2 regions of the Agrobacterium sp. 22-3639C2 genome follow, and region 1 is predicted to be linked to the other one. Evidence: riboswitches for the same ligand, from Rfam matches in the RefSeq annotation. Region 1 holds a riboswitch; the other holds the start of a gene.

Evidence for each region. Region 1 has a riboswitch for S-adenosylmethionine ahead of metA (homoserine O-acetyltransferase MetA). Riboswitches for the same ligand answer to the same signal wherever they lie in the genome.
Region 2: another riboswitch for S-adenosylmethionine. It lies ahead of ACQZ6D_RS15570 (O-succinylhomoserine sulfhydrylase); the one in region 1 lies ahead of metA (homoserine O-acetyltransferase MetA).

Annotation. Positions count from the first base shown of each region.
Region 1 is NZ_JBNWDB010000006.1:181,436-197,484, forward strand. It holds gene ACQZ6D_RS24135 (glucan ABC transporter ATP-binding protein/ permease) at 1-327, opposite strand, end outside; gene ACQZ6D_RS24140 (LuxR family transcriptional regulator) at 665-1,402, shown strand; gene pyc (pyruvate carboxylase) at 1,509-4,970, shown strand; gene ACQZ6D_RS24150 (DeoR/GlpR family DNA-binding transcription regulator) at 5,115-5,915, shown strand; gene ACQZ6D_RS24155 (MFS transporter) at 5,928-7,118, shown strand; gene ispG (flavodoxin-dependent (E)-4-hydroxy-3-methylbut-2-enyl-diphosphate synthase) at 7,239-8,489, shown strand; gene ACQZ6D_RS24165 (OmpA family protein) at 8,556-9,218, shown strand; gene ACQZ6D_RS24170 (polyprenyl synthetase family protein) at 9,251-10,165, opposite strand; gene mtgA (monofunctional biosynthetic peptidoglycan transglycosylase) at 10,301-11,047, shown strand; gene ACQZ6D_RS24180 (aldose epimerase family protein) at 11,063-12,082, opposite strand; gene metA (homoserine O-acetyltransferase MetA) at 12,157-13,083, opposite strand; SAM riboswitch at 13,166-13,242, opposite strand; gene ACQZ6D_RS24190 (thiamine diphosphokinase) at 13,333-13,986, shown strand; gene ACQZ6D_RS24195 (ABC-F family ATP-binding cassette domain-containing protein) at 13,991-15,817, shown strand; gene ACQZ6D_RS24200 (VOC family protein) at 15,909-16,049, shown strand, end outside.
Region 2 is NZ_JBNWDB010000003.1:523,288-539,336, reverse strand. It holds gene pstC (phosphate ABC transporter permease subunit PstC) at 181-1,665, shown strand; gene pstA (phosphate ABC transporter permease PstA) at 1,662-2,984, shown strand; gene pstB (phosphate ABC transporter ATP-binding protein PstB) at 2,999-3,814, shown strand; gene phoU (phosphate signaling complex protein PhoU) at 3,913-4,638, shown strand; gene phoB (phosphate regulon transcriptional regulator PhoB) at 4,670-5,353, shown strand; gene ACQZ6D_RS15595 (GcrA family cell cycle regulator) at 5,653-6,186, opposite strand; gene ACQZ6D_RS15590 (aspartate aminotransferase family protein) at 6,617-7,819, shown strand; gene argF (ornithine carbamoyltransferase) at 7,874-8,791, shown strand; gene ACQZ6D_RS15580 (Hsp33 family molecular chaperone) at 9,015-10,004, shown strand; gene apaG (Co2+/Mg2+ efflux protein ApaG) at 10,043-10,435, opposite strand; gene ACQZ6D_RS15570 (O-succinylhomoserine sulfhydrylase) at 10,672-11,856, opposite strand; SAM riboswitch at 11,899-11,977, opposite strand; gene ACQZ6D_RS15565 (2'-deoxycytidine 5'-triphosphate deaminase) at 12,051-13,148, shown strand; tRNA gene ACQZ6D_RS15560 (tRNA-Gly) at 13,205-13,278, shown strand; gene aqpZ (aquaporin Z) at 13,433-14,119, shown strand; gene ACQZ6D_RS15550 (hypothetical protein) at 14,210-14,503, shown strand; gene ACQZ6D_RS15545 (glycosyltransferase family 2 protein) at 14,639-16,049, opposite strand, start outside.

The DNA of each region.
Region 1 (16,049 bases):
CAGATGGTGCCAGGAGAGCGGCATGGAGATGATCCGGCCGAAGGCTTCCGTCAGCAGGGTCGCGCGGCGACCATGGGCCAGCCGGTCGGCCTCGCGGGCGACAGCGACATAAGCCACGGTGTTGAAGACGCCGAAACCCGCCCACAGGATGAGGATGGACGTGACATCGGAGCCGGAGGAGATGGCGTCGATGATCCGTCCAAACAGCACGGGTTCGGCAATGGTGATCGCTGCAAGAATGATGTTGGCGATGACAACGATCAACACCCGCCATTTATGTACGGTCAGATAGCGCAGGGCGCGTGTGTAAACCTGAAACAAAGTCAAATTTTCAATCCAGTCCAGCGTCGGTTTCGAGCGGTTGATTGTTCGGTCTCAATACAATGCTGTTTTAGCAAGGTTGCATGAGACGGCGAAATTTGTGTAATTATCGCTCTTTCAGTCTGAATGGCGGCTTAACAAACCGAGCACGCGTGCGAACCGAAAAAAAACTGAACCCGATGTTTCTAGGGGACGCCGTCACAAGATTTTGCATGTTCGTTTCAGGGATTGCTAACGACGATATGTTCAGTCTGAACCGACCGGCGCCCGAGTAACATGACGTCCTCGCGGGACCATGTCCTTCATGTCATCCCTTCCAGCCAAGCTCCGGGCATGTGTCTTTATGCATGATATTCTTCACTTCATCTCTGCGTGCTACCAGGCGGGAAACGCTGATCGTGTTCGCTCCGAATTTGTAACACTTATTCGCGAATATGGTTTCGAATATTTCCTCGTCAGCCGGCGGATGACCGGGGAGCTTGCTTCCACCGGCCAGATTCTCGCACAACATCTCCCGGAAGGGTGGATCGAGGTCTACCGCGCCAAGAAATATAATCTCGTCGATCCCGTCCGTAAGGTGATCGGCATGGTGCACAAGCCGTTTCAGTGGAAAGAGGCGCTTGAGGGCCTGCCCCGCGCGATGCATCGAAAAAGGGCGAATGTGTTTTTTCACGATGCCGGCCGTTACGGTCTGCAGGGTGGGTATGCCTTTCCGGTGCACGGGCGCGCGGGATTCATCGGCGCGGTGTTCCTTGGCGGCGAGGACCGGCAATTGCCTTCGTTGCACGTTGAGCTGCTGGATGCGGCCACGCGCGCGGTGTTCTGGCGTCTGCTCGATCTTTCAGGCCAGGTCCATAACCTCAACAACGCGCCGAATGTTTCCGCTCTTGAACTTACAAGGCGGGAAATGGAAGTTCTGACGCTGATGGCTGATGGCATGACCTCAACCGAAATTGGACGCCAGCTATCGATCTCCAATCACACGGTCGACTGGTATATCAATGGAATCCAGCGTCGGTTCAGCGCCAAGAACAGGCAGCATACTGTAGCACTCGCCTTTCGCAACGGCCTGCTGAGCTAGTTACGACAGTACGCTTCTCTCCCGAATTGCCCTTTTCAAGACCGGGTTTTGCTGCTTAATTCCGCAGTGCAGCAGAAATTCTGTTTTGGCGTGTGGGGAGACCGTCTTGAAAATATCGAAAATACTTGTTGCCAACCGATCCGAAATTGCGATCCGAGTTTTCCGGGCAGCGAACGAGCTGGGGATAAAAACCGTCGCCATTTGGGCGGAAGAGGACAAGCTGTCTTTGCACCGCTTCAAGGCGGATGAAAGTTATCAGGTCGGCAGGGGGCCGCATCTCGCCAAGGATATGGGACCAATCGAGAGCTACCTCTCGATTGAGGAGGTCATCCGCGTGGCCAGACTTTCCGGCGCGGACGCGATCCATCCCGGTTACGGCCTTTTGTCCGAAAGCCCCGAATTCGTTGAGGCCTGTAACAAGGCTGGCATCACCTTCATCGGACCCACGGCAGATACGATGCGCCAGCTCGGCAACAAGGTTGCCGCCCGCAATCTGGCGATCTCGGTCAATGTTCCCGTTGTTCCTGCAACCAAGCCGCTGCCGGATGACATGGCCGAGGTGGAGCGGCTGGCCGAAGAGATCGGTTATCCCGTGATGTTGAAGGCCTCCTGGGGCGGCGGCGGTCGCGGCATGCGCGCCATCCGCAAAAAGGAGGATCTGGCACGCGAGGTCACCGAGGCCAAGCGCGAGGCGAAGGCCGCTTTCGGCAAGGACGAGGTCTATCTCGAAAAGCTGCTCGAGCGCGCCCGCCACGTCGAGAGCCAGGTTCTCGGTGATACCCATGGCAATGTCGTGCATCTGTTCGAGCGCGATTGTTCGATCCAGCGCCGCAATCAAAAAGTGGTTGAGCGCGCGCCGGCACCCTATCTCAGCGAAGCGCAGCGTCAGGAACTGGCCGCCTATTCCTTGAAGATCGCGGCTGCGACCAATTATATCGGCGCCGGCACGGTCGAATATCTGATGGATGTCGATACCGGCAAATTCTACTTCATCGAGGTCAATCCGCGCATTCAGGTGGAGCATACCGTCACCGAAGTCGTGACCGGCATCGATATCGTCAAGGCGCAAATCCATATTCTGGAAGGGGCCGCCATCGGCACGCCGGAATCGGGTGTGCCGAAACAGGAGGATATCCGCCTCAACGGCCATGCGCTGCAGTGCCGTATCACCACGGAAGACCCGGAGCACAATTTCATTCCCGACTACGGCCGTATAACGGCGTACCGCTCGGCGTCCGGCTTCGGCATTCGTCTGGATGGCGGGACGTCCTATTCGGGGGCGATCATTACCCGTTATTACGATCCGCTTTTGGTGAAGGTAACGGCCTGGGCGCCGCAGCCGGATGAAGCGATCAGCCGCATGGACCGCGCGCTGCGCGAATTCCGAATTCGCGGTGTTGCGACCAACCTGACCTTCCTCGAGGCCATCATTGGCCATGCGAGTTTCCGCAACAACACCTATACGACCCGCTTCATCGATTCGACGCCGGAGCTGTTTGCACAGGTCAAGCGTCAGGACCGCGCTACGAAACTGCTCACCTATCTTGCCGATGTGACGGTGAACGGGCATCCGGAAACCAAGGGCCGCGTTAAGCCACCGGCAAATGCGGCACAGCCGGTGGTTCCCTACATCGATGCGCCGACGCCTGATGGCACCAAGCAATTGCTCGACCGGCTGGGGCCGAAGGGCTTTGCCGACTGGATGCGCAACGAAAAGCGGGTGCTGGTAACGGACACGACGATGCGCGACGGCCATCAGTCGCTGCTGGCCACGCGCATGCGTACCCATGACATTGCCGGCGTCGCAAGCGTCTATGCCAAGGCCTTGCCGCAGCTTCTGTCTCTGGAGTGCTGGGGCGGCGCCACTTTCGACGTTTCCATGCGCTTCCTGACGGAAGACCCGTGGGAGCGCCTGGCGCTGATCCGCGAGGGTGCGCCGAACCTGCTGCTGCAAATGCTGCTGCGCGGTGCGAACGGCGTCGGGTACAAGAACTATCCAGACAATGTCGTGAAATATTTCGTCCGTCAGGCTGCGAAGGGCGGTATCGACCTGTTCCGCGTGTTCGACTGCCTGAACTGGGTGGAGAATATGCGCGTATCGATGGATGCGATCGCCGAGGAGAACAAGCTCTGCGAAGCGGCCATCTGCTACACGGGCGATATCCTCAATTCCGCGCGTCCAAAATACGACCTGAAATATTATACCAACCTCGCCGCCGAGCTGGAGCGTGCAGGCGCGCACATCATCGCCGTCAAGGATATGGCGGGACTTCTGAAGCCTGCCGCTGCCAAGGTGCTGTTCAAGGCGCTGAGGGAGGCGACCAGCCTGCCTATCCATTTCCACACGCATGACACATCCGGCATTGCGGCTGCGACCGTCCTTGCCGCCGTCGATGCGGGCGTGGATGCGGTGGATGCCGCCATGGATGCGCTTTCGGGCAACACGTCCCAGCCCTGCCTCGGTTCCATCGTGGAAGCGCTGGCCGGATCGGAACGCGATACGGGTCTCGATACCGAATGGATCCGCCGCATCTCGTTCTACTGGGAGTCGGCGCGCAACCAGTATGCGGCTTTCGAAAGCGATCTGAAGGGCCCTGCCTCGGAAGTCTATCTGCATGAAATGCCCGGTGGGCAATTCACCAATCTCAAGGAGCAGGCGCGCTCGCTCGGTCTTGAGAGCCGCTGGCACGAGGTCGCGCAGGCCTATGCCGACGCCAACCGGATGTTCGGCGATATCGTCAAGGTCACGCCGTCCTCCAAGGTTGTCGGCGATATGGCGCTGATGATGGTGAGCCAGGATCTGACGGTCGCCGACGTGGAAAATCCTGATCGCGAAGTGTCCTTCCCGGACTCGGTGGTTTCGATGCTGAAGGGCGATCTTGGACAGTCGCCAGGCGGCTGGCCGGAAGCCCTGCAGAAAAAGGCGCTGAAGGGTGACGCGCCCTATACGGTTCGTCCAGGCTCTTTGCTGCCGGATGCCGATCTCGATGCGGAGAGAAAGGCGATCGAGACCAAACTCGAGCGTTCCGTGAACGACTTCGAATTCGCATCCTATCTGATGTATCCGAAGGTGTTTACCGATTTCGCGCTGACATCCGAGACCTACGGTCCGGTATCCGTGCTTCCCACCCATGCGTATTTCTATGGCATGGAGGACGGTGAAGAGCTGTTTGCCGATATCGAGCGCGGCAAAACGCTGGTCATCGTCAATCAAGCCTCTTCCGGCACTGACGATAAGGGCATGGTGACGGTGTTCTTCGAGATCAACGGCCAGCCGCGCCGCATCAAGGTGCCGGATCGCGCTCATGGCGCATCCGGCTCTGCGGTGCGCCGCAAAGCGGAACTCGGCAATGGCACACATATTGGTGCGCCGATGCCGGGTGTCATCAGCCGCGTCTTCATCAATCAGGGTCAGGAGGTCAAGGCCGGCGACGTGCTGCTCTCCATCGAGGCCATGAAGATGGAAACCGCGCTTCACGCCGAACGCGATGGCAAGGTCGCCGAGGTTCTCGTGCGCCCGGGTGACCAGATCGACGCAAAGGATCTGCTGATCGCCTACGCGGAATGATGCCCACACGGCATCGCTAGCCGCGATATTTTGTCTTTCGTTATAAACGCCCGCCCTCCCGGCGGGCGTTTTGCTGTTGCACCTTCACTAAAACTCAAATATGCATGTTCGTGCACGTTTGTTCCTGTTTATGCATGAGTCCCGATGAGCGATCATTTTGTCAGCGAGCGGCAGGCGCTCATCCTTGCACAGTTGCGGCAAAGCGGCCGCGTGCTTGCACAGGATCTGGCCCAGAATTTCGGCGTTTCGGAAGACACGGTCCGCCGGGATCTGCGGGATATGGCGGCGCGCGGGGAGTGTCTGCGCGTCTATGGCGGGGCGTTGCTTTCCGATAGCAAGACGGTGCCGCTGAAGACACGGATCGCCGAGGATGCCGATCGCAAGGCTTCGTTGGCGCGGGCAGCAATTCCGCTTTTTGAGCCGGGCATGGTCGTCTTTATCGATGCCGGCTCCACCAATCTGGCCATTGCAAGAGCTATCCCCGCCGGTCTCAAATTGACGGTGGTAACGAATACGCCTGCTATTGCCGCTGAACTCACGGGGCGGGCCGATATCGATTTGATCATGATCGGCGGCAAGGTCGATCCGGCCGTCGGTGCGGCCATCGACGCCTTGGCGTTGCGGCAACTCGAGCTGATGCGGCCCGAACTGTGTATTCTTGGCGTTTGCGGTGTTGCGGCTGAGACCGGCCTGTCGGCGGATATTTTCGAGGATGCCGTGTTCAAGCGGCTTGCCTGCAGCGCCAGCCAGCGGATTGTTGCCGCCATCACCACGGAAAAGCTGGGCCTCAAGGCGGCGTTTCACGTGCACGACTTTTCTCCGCCTCTTTCCCTGGTGCTCGAACATGACGCCGACCGCACATTGGTCGAGGCGCTGTCGGCAAAAGGCGTACAAGTTCATTTCGGCGACGATGACGCCGTCCAACTCTCTCACGGTCAAGTCTGAAGGATATTACCGATGAACGGCCCCACGACATTTTCGCCGACGGTCAAGCGCTCGTCCTATCTGACGCGGCACAGGCTCGGTGTATCCCTGCTGTTTTTGATGAACGGTTTCATGATGGGATCGTGGGCGCCCAAAATACCGGAATTTGCGGCGCGCTTATCCCTCAGTGAAAGTGCGCTTGGCCTGATCATTCTGGTTTTCGGCGTCGGCTCGCTGGTTTTCATGCCGATCGCCGGTTCCCAGATCGCCCGTTTCGGATCGCGAACGGTCAGCCTTGCGAGTGCGGCTATTTTCTTGCCGACACTGCTTTTCATCTCCTGGGCAGACACGATCTGGGCAGGTGTGATTGCGGTTTTCCTGTTCGGCGGGCTGACAGGGGCGATGGATGTCGCCATGAACGCCAATGCGGTGGCGGTCGAGCGTGACATGCGCCGCGCCATCATGTCGTCGTGCCATGCTTTCTGGAGCCTGGGCGGCCTGATCGGTGCCGGTCTTGGCGGTTATCTCATCACGACCATTGGCGTGCAGGGGCATGCGATCGCGTTGACGGTCATCGCCCTTGTTTTGCTCGTCGTCGCGTGGCCGCGCGTTCTTGCGGATCGCCCGCATGCCGAGGAGGAGCGTCCGAAAGGTGGCTTGCCGCTGACGCCCTTGCCGTGGATTATCGGTCTGATGGCGCTGTTTTCGATGATTCCGGAAGGCGCGATCCTCGATTGGGGTGCCCTTTATCTGCGCAATGAACTCGGCGCTTCCGTGTCCCAGTCCGGTTTCGCATTCGCGGCCTTTTCCATGACCATGGCGGCCATGCGTTTTGCCGGCGATCTGGTGCGCGACCGGTTCGGCGCGGTCAATACCCTGCGGTTCTGCTCGGTCATGTCGATTGCGGGCCTTCTGATTGCGGGTCTTGCGGGAAATTCCACGTTTGTGATCATCGGCTTCGCTATTGCCGGCATCGGTATTTCCAACATGGTGCCGATCGCCTTTTCGGCGGCGGGGAACATGCCGGGATTGGCACCCGGCATCGGCCTGTCGGTCGTCACCACCATGGGTTATTCCGGGATTCTGGTAGCACCCTCGGCCATCGGCTTCATTGCCGAACATACCGGCCTGGCCAGCGTATTTCTCGCTCTGCCGTTGTTGCATGTGGTGGTTTTGCTGCTTTCGCGGCTCGCCCGGCATGCGGATGGTGCGGGCAAGGAATAGGCGTCTCGAATTTTGCCATGATTGCGGTAAAGTAGAAGCTCTTATGCGTTGGGTGTTGACAAGCAGGCCCCCTTGTTTCACCTCAATTGCCAGACCTTGCCGCAAGCTCCAGAGACCGCCATGACGTCACACGCCGATTACGATCCAAAGCCCCGCCGTGCATCCGTTGCCGTCGACGTAGGGGGCGTCATCGTGGGTGGCGGTGCGCCTGTCGTCGTACAATCCATGACCAATACCGACACGGCGGATATCGACGCCACCGTGCAGCAGGTGGCGGCACTCTTCCAGGCCGGTTCTGAAATGGTGCGCATCACCGTCGATCGCGATGAGAGCGCTGCCGCTGTGCCGAAAATCCGCGAGCGGCTGCTGCGCCTTGGCATGGACGTGCCGCTGATTGGCGATTTCCACTATATCGGCCACAAGCTTCTGGCCGATCATCCGGCCTGTGCCGAAGCACTGGCGAAATACCGCATCAATCCCGGCAATGTCGGCTTCAAGGACAAGAAGGACAAGCAGTTCGGCGAAATCGTCGAAATGGCGATCCGTTATGACAAGCCGGTTCGCATCGGCGTGAACTGGGGGTCGCTCGATCAGGAATTGCTGACGACGCTGATGGACAAGAACAAGGAGCAGGGTTTTCCGCTCTCTGCCCGTCAGGTCACCCGCGAAGCCATCGTCCAGTCGGCACTGATTTCCGCAGAGCTTGCCGAAGAAATCGGCCTGCCGCGCAACCGCATCATACTGTCTGCCAAGGTCAGCCAGGTACAGGACCTGATTGCCGTTTATTCGATGCTGTCGGAACGCTCCAACCATGCACTGCATCTCGGTCTTACCGAAGCCGGCATGGGTTCCAAGGGCATCGTCGCCTCGTCTGCTGCCATGGGTTATGTGCTGCAGCACGGTATTGGCGACACGATTCGCGTCTCGCTGACGCCGGAGCCGAACGGCGACCGCACCCGCGAGGTGCAGGTGGCGCAGGAATTGCTGCAGGTCATGGGTTTCCGCCAGTTCATTCCGGTGGTTGCGGCATGTCCCGGCTGCGGGCGCACCACCTCTACCGTCTTTCAGGAACTTGCCCAGAATATCCAGAATGACATTCGCAAGAACATGCCGATCTGGCGTGAAAAATATCCCGGTGTGGAAGCGCTCAATGTTGCTGTCATGGGCTGCATCGTTAATGGCCCCGGAGAAAGCAAACATGCCGATATCGGCATTTCACTGCCCGGAACCGGCGAAAGCCCCGCTGCACCGATCTTCATCGATGGCGAGAAGGCGCTCACCCTGCGCGGTCCCAACATCGCCGCGGATTTTGAAGCGCTTGTGATCGATTACATCGAAAAGCGTTTTGGCCGGAAAGATGCGGCGGAGTAAAAACTACCGTGAAAATGCCGAAATTCCACTGTCATACCGCCTGAACCCTTCGGAGCATCAAAACACATGATCAAAAAAATCGCGATCGTTGCCCTTTGCGGGACCTATCTTTCCGCGTGCACCACCACCGATCCCTATACGGGTGAGCAGAAGATGTCGAACACGGCGGGCGGCGCTGGTATCGGCGCTGTCGTCGGTGCTCTCGGTGGTCTGGCTGTCGGCGGTTCGCCGGTCGGTCGCCGCAACGCAGCCCTCATCGGCGCCGGCATCGGTGCACTCGCCGGTGGCGCAATCGGCAATTACATGGATGGTCAGGAATCCGAGCTTCGCGCCCAGCTTCAGGGCACTGGCGTTTCCGTTAGCCGCCGTGGCGACAGCATCGTTCTCAACATGCCGTCGAACATCACCTTCGCGACGGATCAGGATCAGGTCATCCCGCCCTTCTATCAGACACTCGATTCCGTCGCTATCGTGCTGAACAAGTTCAACCGCACGCTCATCGACATCAACGGCCATACCGACTCCACCGGCAGCCAGCAGCACAACCAGGCGCTTTCCGAGCGTCGTGCGGCGTCTGTTGCAAACTATCTCGGCGCACGCGGCGTCGACCAGCGCCGTATTTCGACTCTCGGCTTCGGCCCCTCGCAGCCGATCGCTTCGAACGCAACGCCGGATGGCCGCGCCCAGAACCGTCGCGTCGAAGTGCTGATTTCGCCGCTCAAGGGCTGATTGGCTGAAAAACGGTGAGCCGGGAAACCGGCTCAGCTTTTCCGTTCGGCGATGAATCTGGCGGCCGCGATGAGTATCGCGGCCTTTTCGCCGTAGGGGGCCAGAAGTTCGGAGGCTTCTGCCACCTGTTCCTGAAGCTTGAGGCGCGCCCAGTCTTCACCGCGTAGTGCCACCAGCGTTCCCTTGCCGCGTGCGGCGTCCTTGCCGGTTGCCTTGCCCATGGTGGCGGCATCGGCGGTCAGATCCAGGAGATCGTCGGCAAGCTGGAAGGCAAGGCCGATCTTTTCACCGAAGAGGCGCAGTCTTTGCCTTTCGGAAACATCGCTGCCGGCGATGATCGCGCCTGCCTCGCAGGCGAAGCGCAGCAGCGCACCGGTTTTCATAGCCTGCAATGTAATAATGCCGGTCTCATCAGGTGCGTTCTTTTCCGCAGCCAGATCGAGCGCCTGACCGCCCGCCATGCCGCCGATGCCTGCGGCGCGGGCGAGCGAGAGCACGAGAGCCGCCTTGCGGTCTGCCTGGAGAGGATTTTCGTCCGATGCGATAATGTCGAAAGCGAGTGTCAGCAGGCTGTCGCCTGCGAGAATGGCGGTCGCCTCGTCGAATTTGCGGTGCACTGTCGGCTGGCCGCGGCGCAGGTCGTCGTCATCCATCGCTGGCAGATCGTCGTGCACCAGCGAGTAACAATGCAGGCATTCCAGCGCGGCACCGACATGATGGGCTGCTTCGGCATTTCCGCCGAGCAAGGCCGTGCTTTCTATGACCAGGAAGGGCCGCAGGCGTTTGCCGCCGTTCAGTACACCATGACGCATGGCGTCGAGCAGGTTTTGCGGGCGCGTAATCTCATCCGCACGCGCCTCTGCGGAAAGCAGGCGACCAAGCAGGGATTCGGTCTGTGCCGCGTTATCGCGCAGCTTCGTTTCGAAATTCGTCATCTGAGCGTCCATGCCGCGCTCTTTGGCATGGCGCGCGGGGTCAGGCAACCTTTTCGTGATTCCTGAGGTCAACTGTTTGACCGGACTCGCCTTGAAGGCGGCAATGGAATATGAAAGGCTTCGATTGGTGCGGGGCTTTGACGAATATTGAGCAGTACGCCTGAAAGCGACGCAGATTACGCCGTGCTGGCGGAAGACCGGAGCAGTCCGAAGGTGGATTTTCGCACGTTGGCAAAGCGTATCATCATGACCTTGCTGGCTTTGCTGATCCTGCCCTATCTGCTGATCCCGGTTTATGCCCTGCCTTTCATGCGGCCGGTCTCGACGCTGATGCTTGCCGATCTGGTGACACTTCAGGGTTATGACCGGCGCTGGGTGCCGCTCGAGGATATTTCGCCGCGCCTTGTGCAATCCGTGATGATGTCCGAGGACGGACAATTCTGTTTCCACGGCGGCGTTGACTGGAACCAGATGCAGTCCGTGGTCAACAACGCGCTCGAAGGCGCGTCCACCCGTGGCGCCAGCACCATTCCCATGCAGACGGCCAAGAACCTGTTCCTCTGGAACGGTCGCTCGTTCTTGCGCAAGGGGCTGGAGTTGCCGCTGGCGATTGCTGCCGATTTCGTCTGGTCCAAAAAACGGATGATGGAGATTTATCTCAACGTTGCGGAATGGGGACCCGGCATTTACGGCATCGAGGCCGCAGCACAGCACCATTTCAAGGTACCGGCGGCAAAGCTAAGCTCCCGCCAAGCGGCACTGCTTGCCGTTTCCCTACCCAATCCCATCGATCGCGTTGCCAGCAAGCCGGGGCGTGGTTTGCAACGGCTTGCCGGCCTTATCGAACGGCGTGCCCGAGCATCGGGCGGTTATGTGGGATGCGTGCTGGACTGAGCCCAGCCCGCCGTCTCAACCCTTCTTGAAAATATAGTCGGTTTCCTGACGCAGGGTCTCGCCGGGACGCAGGATCGCGTAGGGGAAATCGGGATGATTGACGGCATCCGGCCATATCTGCGTTTCCAGACAGAAACCGGCAAAGGGGCCATAATGGCGGCCATCGAGGCCTGGAACGGGAACATTCAGCTTGAAGGCTGAATAAAATTGCACGCCGGGTTCGGTGGTGTGAACCTCAAGGGTAATGTCGGAGGCGGGCGAATAGGCGCGGGCAACCTTGCGCTTGGCGCGACGCTCGGGCGAAAGGCAGAAATTATGGTCGTAGAGCACCTGCTCGCCATCCTCCGTTCGCCGCATCGGCGTCGGGTGGCGCAGGTCGAAGACGGTGCCTTCGACGGAGCGGATTTCGCCTGTCGGGATCTGTTTGTCGTTGGTTGGCAGATAAAAGTCAGCGGCGATGCTGATCTCATGTCCAAGTGCGGTATCAGCACCGTCGAGGTTGAAATAGGAATGCTGGCAGATATTGGCGATGGTCGGTTGGTCGGTCACCGTTTCATAGACCACCGAAAGCACGCCGCCGTCGCGGATCGTATAGGTCGCGGTCACCGTGCAATTGCCGGGATAACCGGCGCGGCCGTCGGGATCGATGATCTGCAGAACCGCATGGCTTTCGCCGTGTTCCATCAGCATCCAGTTACGTTTGCCCATCCCGTCGCTGCCGCCATGCAGGTGGCTGACGCCTTTTTCGTTCAGTTCCAGCTGGTATTCGTGCCCGTCGATCGAGAATTTTCCGTCACCGATACGGTTGGCATTGCGACCGGGTGTGGCGCCGAAATAGGATGAATATTTGTAGTCCTCGAATGTATCGAAGCCGAGAACGAGCGGCGGCTGGTGCCCATCGAGGCGCAGGTCCTGAATGACGGCGCCCCAGGTGATAACCTTGGCCGTCAGCCCGCCCTTCGAGATGGTGACGCGCTCAACCTTTTCGCCGGTTGCCGTGAAACCAAAATTCTCCCGTGCCGCCGCGTCGCTCATTGCGTCATTCTCCCGATATCTTTGAATTGCCGGCGGACGTTGCGTCATTTTCCGGCAATTCGCAATCCCGCAATTTACGCCGCTAGTTTGCCGATTGCTTCGAGGTCATAAGGCGTCGTCTGATATATCTCGTTGATCCAGTTGCCGAAAAACAGATGGGCATGGCTGCGCCAGCGGTTGAGCGGGGCAAGCTCCGGATCATTGTGCGGAAAATAATCATGCGGCAGCTTGATTGGGACGCCCGAGTTCACATCGCGGAAATATTCATCCGAAAGCGAGGTTGAATCATATTCGACGTGGTTGAACATATAGAGGCGGTTGCCCTCTTTTTCATGCACCAGACATACGCCCATTTCCTCTGACTCCATCAGGATTTCGAGTTCCGGGTGTTTTTCGATGTCGGCGCGGCGCACTTCCGTCCAGCGTGAGACCGGAACCTGAAAGTCGTCGGAAAAACCGTTGAGATATATCGACGAGGGGCAGAGATTGCGGTGACGATAGACACCGAAAGCCTTTTCCTTCAGTTCGTATTTCGGCACACCATGGAAATGATAGATGGCGGCCATCGCGCCCCAGCAGACGTTCAGCGTCGAATGGACGTTGGTTTGCGTCCAGTCGAAAATCTTTTGCATCTCGTTCCAGTAGGTCACGTCTTCATAATCAAGCATCTCGATGGGCGCGCCTGTGATGATGAAACCGTCGAACTTGCGGTGGCGCACTTCCTCCCATGTCTCATAGAAGGACAGAAGGTGCTCTTCCGGCGTATTCTTGGCACGATGGCCGCCAATGCGGATCAGCGAAAACTCCACCTGCAGCGGCGATGCGCCGACGAGGCGCGCCATCTGCACTTCCGTCTTGATCTTGTTCGGCATGAGATTGAGAAGCCCGATCTGGAGCGGGCGGATATCCTGCCGGATGGCCGCCGTTTCTGTCATGACCCGCACGCCCTCATGAACGAGGGTGTCGAAGGCGGGAAGCGTATCGGGAATCTTGATCGGCATGTCGAACTCTCTTTTCGGATGACGTAAAGAACGTTGCGAAAACAAAAAAACCGGCAGCGAAATCGCAGCCGGTCCCAGGAAATTACCCTTTTCCTCGACCCTTTAGCGACTTCTTTAAAGTGGCTGCAAGCCGGTCGGCAAATCACCACTGAGGCGTTTCATAATCCCGAAGCCGACGAAAATCAATATCGGCTTATTTCATCGGGTTTCTGCCTTTCCATTTTTGCCTGAGGTGCGATAAGGCAGGGCATGGATAGAGAACGCTTCACCATTCTGCTTGGCGGCGATGTCACCGTTACCGACCGCCTCAAAGCGGCGGTTGAGGGTAGCCGTGTGATTGCGGCCGATGGCGGCATGCGCCATGCCGCACCGCTCGGGCTCACACCCGAGCTCTGGGTGGGGGATTTCGATTCCACCGACAAGGACCTGCTGGACGCCTGGCCCGATGTGGTGCGACAGCCCTATCCCGCTGCAAAGGCTGTGACCGATGGCGAAATTGCGGTGTCGGAGGCACTTGCCCGCGGCGCGCGTTCTCTGGTGCTTGCCGGTGCGCTTGGTGGAGCGAGAAGCGACCACGCACTTCAGCACCTTCTTTACGCGGTGGCGCTTACTGAGCGTGGTCTCAACGTTACGCTGACCTCCGGCGAAGAGGAGGCCCGCCCGCTGCTGGCAGGGTCGTTCGACCTTGATCTGCCACCCGGTGCGCTGTTTTCCGTTGCCGGGTTTACCGACCTTGTGGGGCTCGATATCGGCAATGTGCGTTATCCTCTCAAGGATTTCCCGCTTGCTTTCGGCTCTTCCCGCACTATTTCCAATGTCGCGAATGGCGGCCCTGTGCATTTCTCGCTGAAAAGCGGAAAAGCCATCGTGCTCGCCCGCCCTTATGATCTGACCGGAGCCTGACGCCTTGGCACCCCCAATTTTGAAACTCGATGACATCAAGCTGACCTTCGGCGTGACCCCGCTGCTCGACGGCGCCAATCTTCAGGTGGAGCCGGGCGACCGCATCTGCCTTGTCGGACGCAACGGTTCGGGCAAGTCGACCCTGATGAAGATCGCCGCTGGTCTGGTCGAGGCGCAGTCTGGCGAGGTTTTCCGTCACCCCTCCGCCACCATCCGTTATCTGGAACAGGCGCCGGATTTTGCCGGTTACGACACCGTGCAGGCCTATGCCGAGGCGGGGCTGGGACCTGGCGACGATCCCTATCGCGTTACCTATATTCTCGAGCATCTGGGCCTGACGGGACAGGAACATCCGGATAGCCTGTCCGGCGGCGAAGCGCGGCGCGCGGCCCTTGCCCGCGTCATGGCGCCTGAACCCGATATTCTGATGCTGGACGAGCCGACCAACCATCTGGACCTGCCCACCATCGAATGGCTTGAAGGCGAGTTGCAGCAGACGCGTAGCGCGCTGGTGCTGATCTCGCACGACAGGCGTTTTCTGGAGAAGGTTTCGACCTCGACCGTGTGGCTGGATCGCGGCCAGTCCCGTCGTCTCAATCGCGGTTTTGCGCATTTCGAGGAATGGCGCGACAAGGTGCTGGAAGAGGAAGAGCTGGAGCAGCACAAGCTCGGCAAGGCCATCGAGCGTGAAGAACACTGGATGCGTTACGGCGTGACCGCGAGACGCAAGCGCAACATGCGCCGCGTGGGCGAGCTTCAGGCAATGCGTGCGGACTATCGCGGCCACAAGGGACCGCAGGGCAGCGTGCAGGCGACGGCTGCGGAGGTGCGGGAATCCGGCAAACTGGTCATCGAGGCAGACGCAATCACCAAGTCTTACGGCGAGCGCGTGATCATCGCGCCGTTTTCGCTACGGGTGCATCGCGGTGATTGCATCGGTCTCGTCGGGCCGAACGGTGCCGGCAAGACAACGCTTTTGAAGATGCTGACCGGCCAGCTTCAGCCCGATAGCGGCACGGTAAAGCTCGGCACCAATCTGGAAATCGCGACGCTTGACCAGAAGCGCGAGGATCTCAATCCAAACGATACGCTCGCTCATTACCTCACCGACGGTCGCGGCGACAATTTGCTGGTCAATGGCGAGTTGAAACATGTGACGGGTTACATGAAGGACTTCCTGTTCCAGCCGGAACAGGCCCGCACGCCCATCCGCAACCTCTCCGGTGGTGAGCGCGCCCGTCTTATTCTTGCGCGCATTCTGGCGCGGCCTACCAACCTGCTGATCCTTGACGAGCCGACCAACGATCTCGATATCGAAACGCTCGATCTGTTGCAGGAAATCGTTGCGGGCTTTTCCGGCACGGTCATTCTCGTCAGCCACGACCGCGATTTCCTCGACCGTACCGTCACCTCCACAATCGCGCCCGCCAATCCGGACCAGCCGGATGGACGCTGGATCGAATATGCCGGCGGCTATTCGGACATGATGGCGCAACGCAAGGGTGCCGCAGAAGAAAAGCGCAAGGCGGAGAAGCAGGAAAAGGCAAAGACCACCCCTTCCGCCTCCGCGTCGCAGGACCCTTCAAAGGCCAAGGGCAAGCTTTCTTTCAAGCAAAAATTTGCGCTCGAAAACCTTCCAAAGGAGATGGAGAAGGCGCAGGGCGAAATCGCCAAGCGTGAGCAGCGCATGGCCGACCCCAATCTGTTCACCAAGGACCCGGCTACCTTCAATACGCTGGCGCAGGAAATGACAAAGCTGCGCGAAAAGCTCGAAGCCATGGAAGAGGAATGGCTGGAGCTGGAGATGCTGCGCGAGGAAATTGAAGGGTGACTTGGTCGCGATTTCTTGACTGAGGTCTCATCCACCTTTGACAGGGAGGCGGAATTGCCGTTTCCTGTGCGGGTTCGGAGGAGTTCAGAAAATGCGCATGATCTTCGTCAATCTGCCGGTCAAGAATATCGAGACATCGAGAAGCTTCTTCACGGCTCTCGGTTTCACCTTCAATCCGGAATATTCGGATGACCGCACGCTCTGCATGATCGTTGAGGAGAACATCTTCGTG
Region 2 (16,049 bases), on a different contig from region 1:
CGCCGTCCACATAATTGTTGATGGATTACAGATGGATAGGATGTATCAACCTTGACGCTTGCCAGACTTTGTTACAGTCAGGCGGCAAGCATCTCTGGATGGTCCAGCGGTCTCGTTTTGATGACTTTTTGATTTGCCCGATATCGCACCGTGCTCTTGAGGCACGACGAGGGAACTCTAATGAACACATCGATCCTTTTGCTGATACTGGTGTTGATCGGCATCGGCAGTTATCTGCTCGGCAGCCGCCGCGCCGTTGCTTTGTCTGGTGGGCGTCCCTCCAGCATGCATTCCCGTGCCGGTTATCACGGTTCCTACGCTGTCGTCTGGGCGGTGCTGCCCGCAGCGCTCATTCTCTGTATCTGGCTTGTTATCAGCCCGCTGATCGTTACCTCTGCGGTGCGTGGCGAATTTCCCGAAGATGTGCGCTCCCAATCCGAAGCGCAGCAGAGCCTCACCTACGGCATGGTAACGTCCATCGCCCGCGGTCTTCAGCGTCTGACGCCGGAAGAAACCGCAAAGGTTGATGCGGATACGGCTGCGGTAAGATCGCTTCTGGCATCGAAGGGCGTGGCAATTGCCGGCGAACCCCAGCGTTTCATGGTCGATGCCGCCCAGACGCTGAATGCGATGACCTCCACCAGCCGCCTGGGCATGATCGCCACCGTGCTGCTGGCCGCATTCGCCGGTGCCGCTTATGCACTGCGTTCAATCGCGCCGCGTTTTCGGGCGCGCAACAGGGTGGAGCGGGTCATTCTCGCGGCTCTGGTCGTCGCGTCGTCCATCGCCATCCTGACGACCATCGGCATCGTCCTTTCGATGCTTTCAGAAGCGATCCAGTTCTTCACCATGGTTCCGGCGCACCAGTTCTTCTTCGGAACGGTATGGGATCCGCGTTTTGCCGCTGCCGGTGCGACTGACTCTTCCGGCCAGTTCGGCCTGATCCCGCTGCTCGCCGGCACGCTCTATATTGGTTTCGTCGCCATGCTGGTCGCCGTTCCGGTCGGGCTGTTTTCGGCGATCTATATGTCGGAATATGCGACGCCGCGCCTTCGCTCGATAGTAAAGCCGCTGCTCGAGGTGCTCGCGGGCATCCCGACAATCGTCTACGGCTTCTTCGCGCTGACGACCGTTGGTCCTTTCCTGCGAGACATTTCTACGCAGATCAGCGGTCTTGCGACAGGCAACTACGCCAACTTCATCCAGGCGCAGAGCGTCATCACCGCCGGCTTCGTCATGGGCATCATGCTGATCCCTTATGTTTCGTCGCTGTCTGACGACATCATCACCGCCGTGCCGCGTTCGCTGCGCGATGGCTCTCTCGGTCTCGGCGCCACGCGCTCTGAAACCATCAAGAAGGTCATCCTTCCCGCCGCTCTTCCCGGCATCGTCGGCGCCGTGCTGATGACGGCGTCGCGTGCGATCGGCGAGACCATGATCGTGGTTCTTGCGGCTGGTGTCGCTGCCCGCCTGCAGCTCAACCCCTTCGAACCCATGACAACAGTGACGGTCAAGATTGTCAGCCAGCTGACGGGTGACCTTGAGTTTACCTCGCCGCAAACGCTGGTGGCCTTCGCGCTGGGCATAACTCTTTTTGCAATCACGCTTTGCCTGAATATCTACGCGCTTTACATCGTGCGCAAATACCGGGAGCAATATGAATGACCGACATCGTTTCTCCGGCGGCCGGTGCTGCCGCCGTGAACAAGGCCACGCGCCGTGATATCGGCATCAAGCGTCGCTATGCAGCTGAACGCCGCTTCCGCGCCTATGGATTGGCAGCAATCTCGTTCGGCCTCATCTTCCTCTTTCTGCTGCTCTGGTCGGTCGTATCCAAGGGTCACACCGCCTTCCAGCAGACGATGATCACCGTTCCGGTCGAGTTTTCCGAACTGATCATCGATCCAAAGAACGAGCGCGCAACCAATCCTGCAAAGCTGATGACGGCCAACTACCCCGTCCTCGCCCGTGATGCGGTGGCAAAGGTTCTCGGCGTCGCGCCGACGGATAAGGCCGGTCTTCGCGCCGTCAACGTCATGATCTCCGACAGCGTACGCACCCAGCTGCGTGATATCGTCGTCGCCGATCCGTCCGTCATCGGCACCACGCGCAGCGTCACGCTTCTGGCGTCGGGTGATGTCGACAGCGCCTTCAAGGGCCAGGTCGACATGTCGGGGGATGAAGCAAACCGCCGTATCTCGAACCAGCAGCTCGGCTGGATGAACCAGCTCGTGGAAAGCGGACAGCTTGGCAAGCATTTCAATACCGGCATCTTCGTCAACGGCGCTTCGAGCCGTCCGGAAGCCGCGGGTGTTGGCGTTGCGCTGATCGGCTCGTTCTATATGATGCTGATCGTGCTGGTGCTGTCGCTGCCGATCGGTGTTGCGGCCTCCATCTATCTGGAGGAATTTGCCCCCAAGAACCGTTTGACGGACCTTATCGAGGTCAACATCAACAATCTGGCGGCTGTTCCCTCCATTGTTTACGGTCTGCTCGGTCTCTCCGTCTTCATCAACTTCATGGGCTTTCCACGCTCGGCCTCGCTGGTCGGCGGCCTCGTCCTGACGCTGATGACCCTGCCGACGATCATCATCGCCACCCGCGCTGCATTGAAGGCCGTGCCGCCGTCGATCCGCGCCGCCGCACTCGGTCTTGGCGCTTCCAAGATGCAGACGATTTTCCATCACGTCCTGCCGCTGGCAATGCCTGGCATTCTGACCGGCACCATCATCGGTCTCGCCCACGCACTGGGCGAAACGGCGCCGCTGCTTCTGATCGGCATGGTGGCATTCGTCGCGAACTATCCGACAACGCCTATGGATCCGTCCACGGCCCTGCCGGTGCAGATTTACATGTGGGCGAACGAAGCTGAGCGTGCCTTTGTCGAACGGACATCTGGCGCTATCATCATCCTGCTTCTGTTCCTCATTCTCATGAATGTTGGCGCAATCCTGTTGCGTCGCCGCTTTGAGCGGCGCTGGTAGAGGGAGCTAGAGCAATGAACATGTTGTCGGAAGCAGCAGTTGAAAAGGCGCTGGACAAGAAAATGAATGAAGTCTCATACAAGATGATCGGCAAGGATGTTTCGGTTTATTACGGCGAAAAGCGCGCGCTTTACGACGTGAACCTCAATGTCCGCGAAAACACGGTGACTGCACTTATCGGCCCGTCCGGTTGCGGTAAATCCACTTTCCTGCGCACCTTGAACCGCATGAACGACACGATCGACGGTTGCCGGGTCACCGGCAAGATCACGCTCGATACCGACGATATCTACGATCAGCAGATCGACGTCGTGGAACTGCGTGCCCGCGTCGGCATGGTGTTCCAGAAGCCGAACCCGTTTCCGAAGACGATTTATGAGAACATCGCCTACGGCCCGCGTATCCACGGTCTCGCCCGCAACAAGGCGGATATGGACCAGATCGTCGAGCATAGCCTGCAGAAAGCGGGTCTCTGGAACGAGGTGAAGGATCGTTTGCTGGAATCCGGCACGGGCCTCTCCGGTGGCCAGCAGCAGCGTCTGTGCATCGCACGCGCGGTTGCCGTCAGCCCGGAAGTGATCCTGATGGACGAGCCGTGCTCGGCGTTGGATCCGATCGCGACTGCGAAGGTCGAGGAACTCATCCACGAACTGCGCACCAACTACACCATCGTCATCGTCACGCACTCCATGCAGCAGGCGGCGCGCGTTTCCCAGCGTACGGCCATGTTCCATCTTGGTCACCTTGTCGAAGAAAACGAAACCGACAAGATGTTCACCAATCCGGACGACCAGCGCACGCAGGACTACATCATGGGCCGCTTCGGCTGATCCCCGGCCGGTGCTTTATCGTAACCGTACAAGACTGGTGCCTCTGCCGTGCCCCGCTGTTGGGCACGCGCATGCAGGCCAAGCCGGAGGAATAGACCATGACACAGACAACGACCCATTCGCATATCCTGTCTGCCTATGACGACGAACTGAAGTTTCTGACGCGCCGCATCGCCGAAATGGGCGGTCTTGCCGAGCAGATGTGCGGTGACGCCGTGCGCGCACTCGTCAATTCCGATGCTGCGCTCGCGCAGAAGGTCATTTCGGACGATACCATTCTCGACCATGCTGAGCGCGAAATTGGCGACAAGGCGATCGTAACCATCGCCAAGCGTCAGCCGATGGCGGCAGACCTTCGCGAGATCATCGGCACCCTGCGTATCGCCGCCGATCTCGAACGCGTCGGCGATCTTGGCAAGAACACGGCCAAGCGCGTTATCGCTGTCGCCGGCACCGGCGTTCCGCGCAAGCTCGCCCGCGGCATCGAGCATCTGTCCGACCTGGCGCTGGTGCAGCTCAAGGAAGTCCTCGACGTCTATTCCACGCGTTCCGCCGAAAAGGCCAATGCGATCCGTGAACGCGACGAGGAAATCGATGCCATGTACACGTCGCTCTTCCGGGAGCTTCTGACCTACATGATGGAAGACCCGCGCAACATCACCACCTGCACGCATCTTCTGTTCTGCGCCAAGAACATCGAGCGTATCGGCGATCATGCGACGAATATCGCAGAGACGATCTATTACATGACCACTGGCAGCCAGCCGGAGGGCGAGCGTCCGAAGGACGACAGTTCCAACACGCTTGGTTCGGTGACCGAGTAACAGACAAGCAGAAGCTTGCGGAGTTCAGCATATGGTGCCCAAGATTGCAGTTGTGGAAGACGAGGAAGCGCTGAGCGTCCTGCTTCGTTACAATCTCGAGGCTGAGGGATACGACGTCGACACGATACCCCGTGGCGATGAGGCGGAAATCAGGCTGCAGGAGCGCATTCCGGATCTTCTCATCCTGGACTGGATGTTGCCCGGTGTCTCCGGTATCGAACTGTGCCGGCGCTTGAGAATGCGGCCGGAAACAGAACGCCTGCCCATCATCATGCTGACGGCGCGTGGCGAAGAGAGCGAACGGGTTCGCGGTCTCGCTACGGGCGCTGACGATTATGTCGTCAAGCCGTTCTCGACGCCGGAACTCATGGCCCGGGTCAAGGCCATGTTGCGCCGGGCCCGTCCGGAGGTTCTGTCGTCGGTGCTCAAATGCGGCGATATCGAACTGGACCGCGAGACCCATCGCGTTCACCGCAAAAGCCGCGAAGTGCGTCTCGGCCCGACGGAATTCCGCTTGCTGGAATTCCTGATGACGTCGCCGGGTCGGGTGTTTTCCCGCTCGCAATTGCTGGATGGCGTCTGGGGTCATGATATCTATGTCGACGAGCGTACTGTCGATGTGCATGTCGGACGTCTGCGCAAGGCCCTGAACTTCTCGCACATGCAGGATGTCATCCGCACGGTGCGTGGTGCGGGATATTCGATGGAAGCCTGAGCGAAGCGGAACCAGATAGTTTCGCTGGCGAAGTAGTGCACAAAAAAATCAGGAAGCCCGAAATCTGAAACGATTTCGGGCTTTTTCTATATGAGTATCCGCCAAACTCGATGCCATTATCCGTTTTGACCGGAGAAGATCGGCTGCGCGTTGAAATCCGGATTGAGGGGTCACGCCCAATAGTAAGGGGAAAGGGTGCGGCCTGCCATCAAGCCGCCCAGAAAGCCGCTTTATTTTTGTCATAAAAAAACGGGCCCGAAGGCCCGTAATTTTTGAGTGCTGAATGCGTGCCGCAACACTCAAGCCTTGCGGCGCTCGCTCACCGGCTGGTAGGCGAGTTTCGCATGGAACTTGCAATAGGGCGAAGATTCCAGCGCTTCACAACCGCAGAAATGGAAGTCGTCCTTCAGCGGATCGCCAACCGGCCATTTGCAGGTGCGCTCGGTCAGTTCCGTCAGCGTCAGGCGACGGGAAATCGGCGTGACAACGTTCTTGGAAGGAACGTAATCGAGAACCTGCGCGGTCTCGATATCGATCTCCTCGTGCAGCGCCGTTGCCGCGTTCGAACGGGTGAGGATGCGTGCCGGTGCCGCGTTGACGCGACCTGCGAAAGTCGTCGCACGCGGGGCAGGGGCAGCGGTGCGCTTCGGCGCGGAGCGTGCCGAAGTCACTGGACCGCCAGCCTTGACGCGTCCCGGCAGATTGAGACGATGGACCTTGCCGATCACGGCATTACGGCTGACGCCGCCCAGCTGCGCTGCAATCTGGCTGGCGCTAAGGCCCTCGGACCACAATTTCTTGAGCTTTTCGACTCGTTCGTCTGTCCAGTTCATGCCGCTTCTCCGCTTGTCGCGTGTATTTTCGGCAGAATCCCTCTCCGTCTCGCGCGCATGCCGCAAGCGTGGTTTCCGCCTGATTTTCGGTGACTAGTTCCGCCGCAATGCAGTCTAGTAATTAGCGATTAACCTAGTGCCAGCCCGACTCCGTGGCAAGAGTCGCGGGAATCATCTGGAATCGATTTTCCGGTTTTCCCCAACTTGCTGGCGTATTGAGTCTGAAAGGCAACACCTTGGGGCTGGCCCGCCGCCGCATACTAGTGCTTGAGAAGCCCGGGAAACGCTGACTTTTGTTGACATCGGCAAACGAAGTGACAATAGTGCCCCTGCCGCCGCAAGGCGGCATTTTGATTTTCAGGCGAGGGATAACCCCGCAAGCCTATTGACAACAGTTTGACAGCGCATCTGCGCAAGGAGTGATACAGCCATGGCCGAAGCCGGCGCGCCATTGTTTGATACGTTCTCAAGAGCCCCCCTGCGCTTCGAGCGCGGTGAGGGTGTATGGCTGTTCACGGAAAGCGGCGAGCGATATCTGGATTTTGCGGCCGGTGTTGCTGTCAACTCGCTGGGCCACGCCCATCCTCACCTCGTTGATGCGATCAAGACGCAGGCCGAGAAGGTCTGGCACGTCTCGAACCTTTATGAAGTACCGGGACAGGAAAAACTCGCCAGGCGCCTGACGGAAGCGACTTTCGCGGACAAGGTATTCTTCACAAATTCAGGCGCGGAAGCCCTGGAATGCGCCATCAAGACCGCCCGCCGTTATCACTATACCAAGGGCCATCCGGAGAAGTTCCGCATCGTGTCCTTCGAAGGCGCTTTCCATGGCCGTACACTGGCGACGATCGCCGCGGGTGGCCAGCAGAAATACCTCGAAGGTTTCGGTCCCAAGGTCGAAGGTTTCGATCAGGTTCCGTTCGGTGATGTCGATGCCCTCAAGGCCGTCATCACGGCTGAGACTGCAGCACTTCTGATCGAGCCCATCCAGGGCGAGGGCGGCATTCGCTCGCCCAGCAAGGAATTCCTGCAAATCCTGCGCGGATTGTGCGACGAGCACGGTCTGCTGCTGATTTTCGATGAGGTCCAGACGGGTGTCGGCCGCACAGGCAAGCTGTTTGCTTATGAACATACCGGTGTTGCGCCCGATATCATGGCGGTCGCCAAGGGTATCGGTGGCGGTTTCCCGCTCGGCGCATGTCTTGCCACGGCAGATGCCGCTTCCGGTATGACGGCGGGCGTACATGGCACCACCTACGGCGGCAACCCGCTGGCCATGGCAGTCGGCAATGCCGTGCTTGACGTCGTTCTCTCCGAAGGTTTTCTCGAGAAGGTCCGTGACGTCGCGCTGGTCTTCCGGCAGGGTCTGGCCTCGCTCAAGGACCGTTATCCTGACGTGATCGACGAAATTCGCGGCGAAGGTCTGCTTCTGGGCATCAAGGCGAAGATTCCTTCGGGCGAATTGTTGCAGGCCATGCGCGCAGAGCATCTGCTTGGCGTGCCTGCGGGCGAAAATGTCATCCGTCTTCTGCCGCCGCTCGTCACCACGGCCGAAGAGGCCCGCGAGGGTCTTGCACGTATCGACGCGGCTGCCGCCTCCCTGACGGTTGCGAAACAGGCAAAAAGCGCCTGAAAAAATCAAGAGCGGGCCTCTCTTCAGGGGCTCGCAAGCATGGGACAGATTAGAATGGGTTCACCAAAACATTTTCTGGACCTCTCGGCCGTCGGGTCGGAGGATCTGCGGACAATTCTTGATGATGCGCGCACGCGCAAGATTGCCACCAAAACCGGCACGGCGGAAAAGCCGCTTGCTGGCAAGATGCTGGCAATGATTTTCGAAAAACCGTCCACACGCACCCGCGTCTCCTTCGATGTCGGCATGCGCCAGCTCGGCGGTGAGACCCTTTTCCTGTCGGGCACGGAAATGCAGCTGGGCCGTGCGGAAACGATTGGCGATACGGCCAAGGTGCTGTCGCGCTATGTCGATGCCATCATGATCCGCACCACGGATCACTCGCGTCTGCTCGAGCTTGCCGAACACGCCACCGTGCCTGTTATCAATGGCCTGACGGACGACACGCATCCCTGCCAGATCATGGCGGATATATTGACGTTCGAGGAACATCGCGGCCCGGTCAAGGGCAAGACCATTGCCTGGACGGGTGACGGCAATAATGTGCTGCATTCGTTCGTGGAAGGCTCCGCCCGTTTCGGTTACCGCATGGCGATGGCAGTACCGATGGGTTCGGAACCGCACGACAAGTTCCTGAACTGGGCACGCAACAATGGCGGCGAAATCTCGCTGTACCACGATGCCGACAAGGCAGTGGCGGGCGCTGATTGCGTCGTCACCGATACCTGGGTGTCCATGAACCAGGAACACAAGGCGCGCGGCCACAATATCTTCCAGCCTTATCAGGTCAATGAAGCGCTGATGGTGAAGGCCAACAAGGAAGCGCTGTTCATGCACTGCCTGCCGGCGCATCGCGGCGAGGAAGTAACGGATGCAGTGATCGACGGGCCGCAATCGGTGGTCTTCGACGAGGCGGAAAACCGGCTCCATGCTCAGAAGTCCATTATTGCATGGTGCATGGGCGTCATCTGACCGCTATCGGCCGGGTGCTTGAACTCGGCGATGCACATTCCCATCTGTGGGGCTTCGAAGACGCTCGTCGGCTTTTCGCTGGCGGGCCACCTCACGATTTGCACGATTTTCCCCGGAGGCGGTTTCGCTTCCCGGATCTCTGTGCGACAAGCTGAAAAAGTACATTTTAAAAGCCGGACTTTTGGACGGTAGCGGCGCAACGGCTGCGCCAAGGAGTTATGACATGGCAGATGTAACGGTTGAACTGGACAATCTCGATTTAGCTGGCGACGACAAGGTTGTGCCCTTTCAGGTCGAAGGTCTGGACGTGCGCGGTCGCGCCGTACAGGTCGGGCCGCTGTTGAATGCCATCCTCGAACGTCACGAATATCCCGAGATTGTCGCCCGCCTGCTCGCGGAAGCAACGGTTCTGACGGCGCTGATCGGCACATCCCTGAAATTTTCCGGCAAGCTGACTGTGCAGACCAAGGGCGACGGCCCGGTTGACCTTCTGGTGGCGGATTTCACCGCGCCCGAGAGCATGCGCGCTTATGCCCGTTTCGATGAGGAGCGGCTGGCGGAAGCTGTTGCTGCGGGGCAAACCTCGCCCGAACAACTGCTCGGAACCGGCATTCTGGCCTTCACCATCGATCAGGGCGTCGGCATGCAGCCTTATCAGGGCATCGTGCCGCTGGACGGTTCTTCGCTGGAAGAAATCGCCGGGGTTTATTTCCGTCAGTCGGAACAGCTTCCCACCCGCGTGCGCCTCGGCGTTGCCCAGTTCTTCGACCGTGACGGCGAAGGCAAGCCGCGCCATAGCTGGCGTGCAGGCGGCGTGATTGCCCAGTTCCTGCCGCAGGCGCCCGAGCGTTTGCGCATGCGCGATCTCCATGGCGGTGACGGCGACGAGGGCGATTATGAAGTGGCGGAGGACGATGCCTGGACAGAGGCAGTGTCGCTGCTGAATACGGTGGATACCGACGAGCTGACCGATCCGCAGGTGCCAGTGGAGCGTCTGCTTTACAGGCTTTTCCACGAGAGCGGCGTGCGCATCTACGATCCGCAGGTCATTTTCGACCGTTGCAGCTGTTCACGGGACAAGATCAAGGGTGTGCTGTCCGGTTTCACCGCTGAAGAGATCAAGGCGAGTGAGGAAGACGGTGCGATTGCCGTGACGTGCGAGTTCTGCTCCACGACCTATCGCTACGATGTCAGCGAGTTTGAAAACGTCTGACGAGGAGAGCCGCGCTTGTGAATGGCGCGGCTTTTTTGTCAGTTCAGCACCCGCAACAGGCCGGGTGAATCCAGTGAAAAGGCGGGGATGGTGACGTTGAACACCTCGCCTTTGTCCGTTTCCATTTCATAGTGGCCAAACATAAGGCCTGACGGCGTATCCAGCGGGCAGCCGGATGAATATTCGTAACTGTCGCCGGGGTTCAGATGCGGTTTTTCGCCGACGACACCCGGCCCGTAGACCTCATCCACCTGTCCGTTCTGGTCGGTGATGTGCCAATAGCGGTTGACGAGTGTTATCGGAACATCGGAATTGTTCGAGATCACGACTTTATAGCCCCAGACATAACGATCGTCATCCGGGTCGGACTGCTCCTCGAGATAATACGGATCGACCGTTACCTCGATATCCCTTGTCAGAGCACGATACATACGCGCCACACCTCGATATTTTCCCTGCTGCCATCATCCTACACTACAGGTTCTGGCTATCGTCAAGAAAATGAATGACTTGACGACCACGTGCATCTTCTGTTGCGCCGTTTTTTCACCGTTAGGGATAACGGTAAAGGTAAATATTGGTTGCCCGACGCGGGCTCTCACCCAGGCGGGATGCGTGCCATGGCCCGACGGCGAAGTCGGGCCATGGCGGTATGTCGATTGAATCCTTAAACTGAAACGGCCGCAAGACCCTTCGCCAGATCTTCCAGCAGATCGTCCGTATCTTCGATACCGCAGGAAAGACGCAAGGTCCCGCCGGAAATACCCAGTTCGGCACGCGCCTCGTCGGTCAGGTTCTTGTGCGTCGTGGTGCCAGGGTGGGTAATGAGGCTCTTGGCATCGCCGAGATTGTTGGAAATCTTCACGATATCAAGCGCGTTCTGCAGTGCGAATGCCGCTTCCTTGCCGCCCTTCAGTTCGAAAGCCACGAGCGTCGAGCCGCCCGACATCTGCCGCGCGATGATGTCTGCCTGCGGATGGTCGGCGCGACCAGGATAGATCACTTTGGCAACCTTGCCGCTGTCGGCGAGGAAATCGGCGATCTTCGAGGCATTGGCCGTCTGTTGCTTGACACGCAGCGGCAGGGTTTCGATGCCCTTCAGCAGCGTCCAGGCATTGAACGGCGACATGGCTGGGCCGGTGTGGCGGAAATAGTCCTGCAGCTCTTCCTCAATCCACTTCTTGTCGGAAAGGATCACGCCGCCAAGGCAACGGCCCTGACCGTCAATATGCTTCGTCGCCGAATAAACGACGATATGGGCGCCGAGTTCGAGTGGCTTCTGGAAAAGCGGTGTGGCGAAAACATTGTCGACAACCACTTTCGCGCCGATCTGGTTGGCGAGCTTCGCCACGCCGGCAATATCCACCACTTCGAGCGTTGGGTTGGTCGGGCTTTCGAGGAAAAACAGCTTGGTGTTCGGCTGGATCGCCTTTTCCCAATTGTTGAGATCGCGTCCGTCGATCAGCGTGCACTCGATGCCGTATTTGGGTGCAAGCGTTTCTACCACCCAACGGCAGGAGCCAAAAAGCGCGCGGGCAGCAACGATGTGATCGCCGGCACGCAGCTGGCACATGATGGCGGCTGTCACGGCGGCCATGCCGGAGGCAAGCGCACGGGCGTCTTCCGCACCTTCCAGCAGGCACATGCGCTTTTCGAACATGTCATTGGTCGGGCTTGCATAGCGGGCATAGATGAAGCCATCCGTTTCGCCCTTGAAGCGCGCTTCGGCGGCTTCGGAGTTTTCGTAAACGAAACCCTGGGTCAGATAGATCGCTTCCGACGTTTCACCATAGGGTGAGCGTAGCGTACCACCGTGAACGAGCTGGGTTGCCGGGCGCCATTTATTGCTCATGTGATCACCTCAAAACAAAAAAACCGGTCGCAAAAGCAGACCGGTTCCTAGCACCCGGTCTTTTTAGCCACTTGTTTAACGTGGCTGCAAGCCGACCGGCCAAATCACCACGGGATAAGCTTGCCATACTGCCGTTACCGGCTTGCGTCAATGCTTTCCTTTTGGTTTTGTCGCCGTAAAAAGGAATGATGATCATGACCAGAACCACGGGCATTTTGGCGGATGGCGCGATCAGGGCGCTGTTTGCGGGCGGCAAGCTGAAAAGCGAGGCTGATCTCGATGTCGATCAGGTGCAACCCGCGAGCCTCGATCTGAGACTGGGCTCCAAAGCCTATCGCGTGCGCGCCAGTTTCATGCCCGGCCCCGGAACCCGAGTCATCGACAAGCTCAACCGCTTCAGCCTGCACGAGGTCGATCTGAGCGAGGGGGCGGTGCTGGAAACCGGTTGCGTCTACATCGTGCCCTTGATGGAGAGCCTCGAGCTGCCGGCGGATATGTCGGCTTCGGCCAATCCGAAAAGCTCGACGGGGCGTCTTGATATCTTCACCCGTGTCATGACCGACAATGCGCAGGAATTCGACAAGATACCTGCGGGCTATGCCGGCCCGCTCTATCTGGAAATCAGCCCGCGCACCTTCCCGGTCGTCGTGCGCCGTGGCTCGCGCCTCTCGCAAATCCGTTTCCGCATCGGCCACTCGTTGCTCAACGAAGCCGAGCTTCTGAAATTGCACGAGACGGAGATGCTGGTCGCCAGCGAAACCCCTAATGTGACCGGCGGCGGCATCGCGCTTTCCATCGACCTAAAGGGGTTTGGCGAAAAAGGGCTGATCGGCTATCGCGGCAAGCATCACACAGCGGTGGTAGATGTCGACAAGAAGGCTCAGCACGATGTTCTCGATTTCTGGGAACCTCTATACGCCCGCGGCCGTGCCGAACTGATCCTCGATCCGGATGAGTTCTATATTCTCGTTTCGCGTGAAGCCGTGCATGTACCGCCACTTTATGCGGCCGAAATGACGCCCTTTGATCCCTTGGTGGGCGAGTTCCGCGTGCATTATGCGGGCTTCTTCGATCCAGGCTTCGGCCATGCGCAGGCGGGCGGCACGGGCAGCCGCGCCGTTCTCGAGGTGCGCAGCCACGAGGTGCCCTTCATCCTCGAACACGGCCAGATCGTCGGCCGGCTTGTTTACGAGCACATGTTGCAAAAACCTGATGGCCTCTACGGCAGCGGCCTTGGCTCCAACTATCAGGCACAGGGCCTGAAGCTCTCCAAGCATTTCCGCACCGAGTAATGATCCTGTCGGGTGCTTGACACCCGATAAGAACTGTCCGATGTCTTGTGCGCGGCGCGGGTGTAGCTCAATGGTAGAGCAGCAGCTTCCCAAGCTGAATACGAGGGTTCGATTCCCTTCACCCGCTCCATATTTTCAAGGCAATCCAAACAACTTCCTGGCCGGTCAAAAGCGCGCATGTCACCGCCATCGCTGCGGCAAACGTGCGACTATGCGATTTAGCTTGACTACAATTAAATTGCACGTAATAGTTGATGCGGTCGTAACATTATTGGGGGAGTGTTATGAGTCGCAAGCTTCTTTCGGAATTTCTTGGCACTTTCTGGCTCGTGTTCGGAGGTTGCGGCAGTGCTGTTTTTGCCGCTGCTTTTCCTGAACTCGGCATTGGCTTTCTCGGTGTCGCTTTCGCTTTCGGTCTCACGGTTTTGACCATGGCCTATGCGGTCGGCGGCATTTCGGGCGGTCATTTTAATCCGGCCGTTTCCGTCGGTCTGTCCGTTGCTGGCAAATTTCCGGCATCGAACCTCGTTCCTTACATAGTGGCGCAGGTTTTAGGGGCGATTGTCGCGGCGGGGGCGCTTTATGTCATCCTTACCGGCAAAGCCGGTGCCGATATTGGCGGTTTTGCCGCAAATGGTTACGGGGAACATTCACCGGGTGGATATTCGCTCGTGTCGGCGCTGCTGATCGAAGTCATTTTGACGGCATTTTTCCTGATCGTCATTCTGGGATCGACGCATGGCAGGGTTCCCATTGGTTTTGCGCCGATCGCAATCGGCCTTGCTCTCACACTTATTCATCTGATCTCCATTCCGGTCACCAATACATCCGTCAATCCGGCCCGCTCGACGGGACAGGCATTGTTTGTTGGTGGATGGGCGCTGCAACAGCTCTGGCTGTTCTGGCTCGCTCCGATCCTCGGCGGCGCAATCGGCGCCGTGGTCTGGAAACTTTTCGGCGAGAAAGACTAAGGCTCAAGGCCCGCTTTCTCCGGCCCGCACAGACATGAATGGGAAGCATTGTTTCTCCGAATGGTCGGGGAAACCTGTGAGGAGGATGACATGGATCTTACTTCGATATTGGCCCAAATTGTCGGCGGTGCGGTTGGTGGTTCGGCCGGCGGAAAAATACTCAAGGATTCTGATCTCGGTGCGCTCGGCAACCTGATTGCCGGCGCTATTGGCGGCATCGGCGGAGGAACCGTGCTCGGATCGCTGCTCGGGACGGCGGGAACTGCTGCCGCCGGCGGCATGGATATAGGTGCTCTTGCCGGCCAGCTTGTTGGCGGCGGCGTCGGCGGCCTGATTGTCCAGATCATTGTAGGCCTCATCAAGAACAAGCTTGTTGCCAAATAGAGCTGCTCGGCCGATCTTTTGCGAAGCGATAAAGCTTGCCGATGGAGAAGCCTCGATCGGCAAGGCGTTTTGGTTTGTGCAATATCCGCAGTGGCGGCGCTGACGGAACCGGAATTCGTTTATAAAATCCGGTCGTCAGGCCTTGTTCCTGATGAACGGCATATGCGGCGTCTTGTTCCAGACGAACGGCTTGGTTTTCAATTCCACCACGGCGCGCCATGCGGCGAATGACAGCATCAGCCAATAAAGCGGGATCGCCAACCAGCGCCGTCCGACCTGTTGTTTCTCATGAGCTATCATCCTGTTTCTGCCCATCAGTACGAATATGGCGTAGCTTCCGAAAATATTCAGCGTATCGATAAAAAACAGAATGCCCTGCCAGGAAAGCAGCATATCCGCGCCGTTTTCCCGGATTGCCATGGCCATGAAGGCGAAGGAAACAAACAGCAAGGGATGGGCCAGCGACGACAGAAGCATGCCGCCAATCAGCAGCTGAAAGACGATATAGGCGATCCATCCCATGCGGTGCGCGGTCGTGAAGGGCGAGCGGGTCATGACCAGCCAGCTTTGCAGCCAGCCCTTGTACCAACGCGCGCGCTGGTTCAGCCAGACGGAAAGGGAGGTCGGAGCATCCTCCAGTGTCTGTCGCCGGATGACACCACAGCGATAACCCAGCCTGTGCAGCCGGAGGCCCATATCGGCATCTTCCGTCACATTATACGGGTCCCATCCTCCCACCCGGCGTAACACGGCGGTGCGAAAATGGTTGGAGGTGCCGCCAAGCGGCAGCGGCAGCTTGCACGCTGCAAGAACGGGCAACAGGCAGCGGAAAAGGCCGGAATATTCCAGTGCGAAACAGGCGCTGAGCCAGGAGGAGCTGGCATTGCTGATAATAAGCGGCGCCTGCACACAGGCCACCTCGTCCGGCTGGCCGCGGAAGGCGGCGTAGGCTTCGCGCAATTGCAGCGGATGCGGCCGGTCCTCGGCGTCGTAAACGGCAACGAAAGTGCCACGCGCGCCGGAAAGCGCATAGGTCAGGGCCTTGGGCTTCGTGCGTGGCATGGATGGCGGCACGCTGACGATCTCGATATGCGGACCGGGATTTATCCGCTGGATGGCCTCGATCGTCGCTACGTCGTCTGCCTCGCAGACGAGCTTGATATCGAGCCGGGATTTGGGCCAGTCCAGCCGCTCCAGCGCATGAATGAGCTGCTCAACGACCGCCTCTTCGCGATAAAGCGCCACAAGAATAGTGTAGACCGGCAGCTCCCCGTCCTGCTGGAGTGGTATGACGGTTTTCGCATCGTTTCCTTTTGGCGTATGGACGAGTGCAAACAACCTGAAAAGCAAGGTGGAGAGATAAAGCATCGTGAGGGTGACGTGAATATAGGCCAGGGCCGCCTGCGTATAAAACAGTAGCGACAGAACGAGCAGGGTAACGAAAATGCCGCTGACAAAACCCTGCTCGCCATGCAGCGTGATCCTTGCGGAATGCTGCGGCGCGGCGTTGAAAAGCTGATGTCGCGTGTCTCGGCAGCGGCGTGCT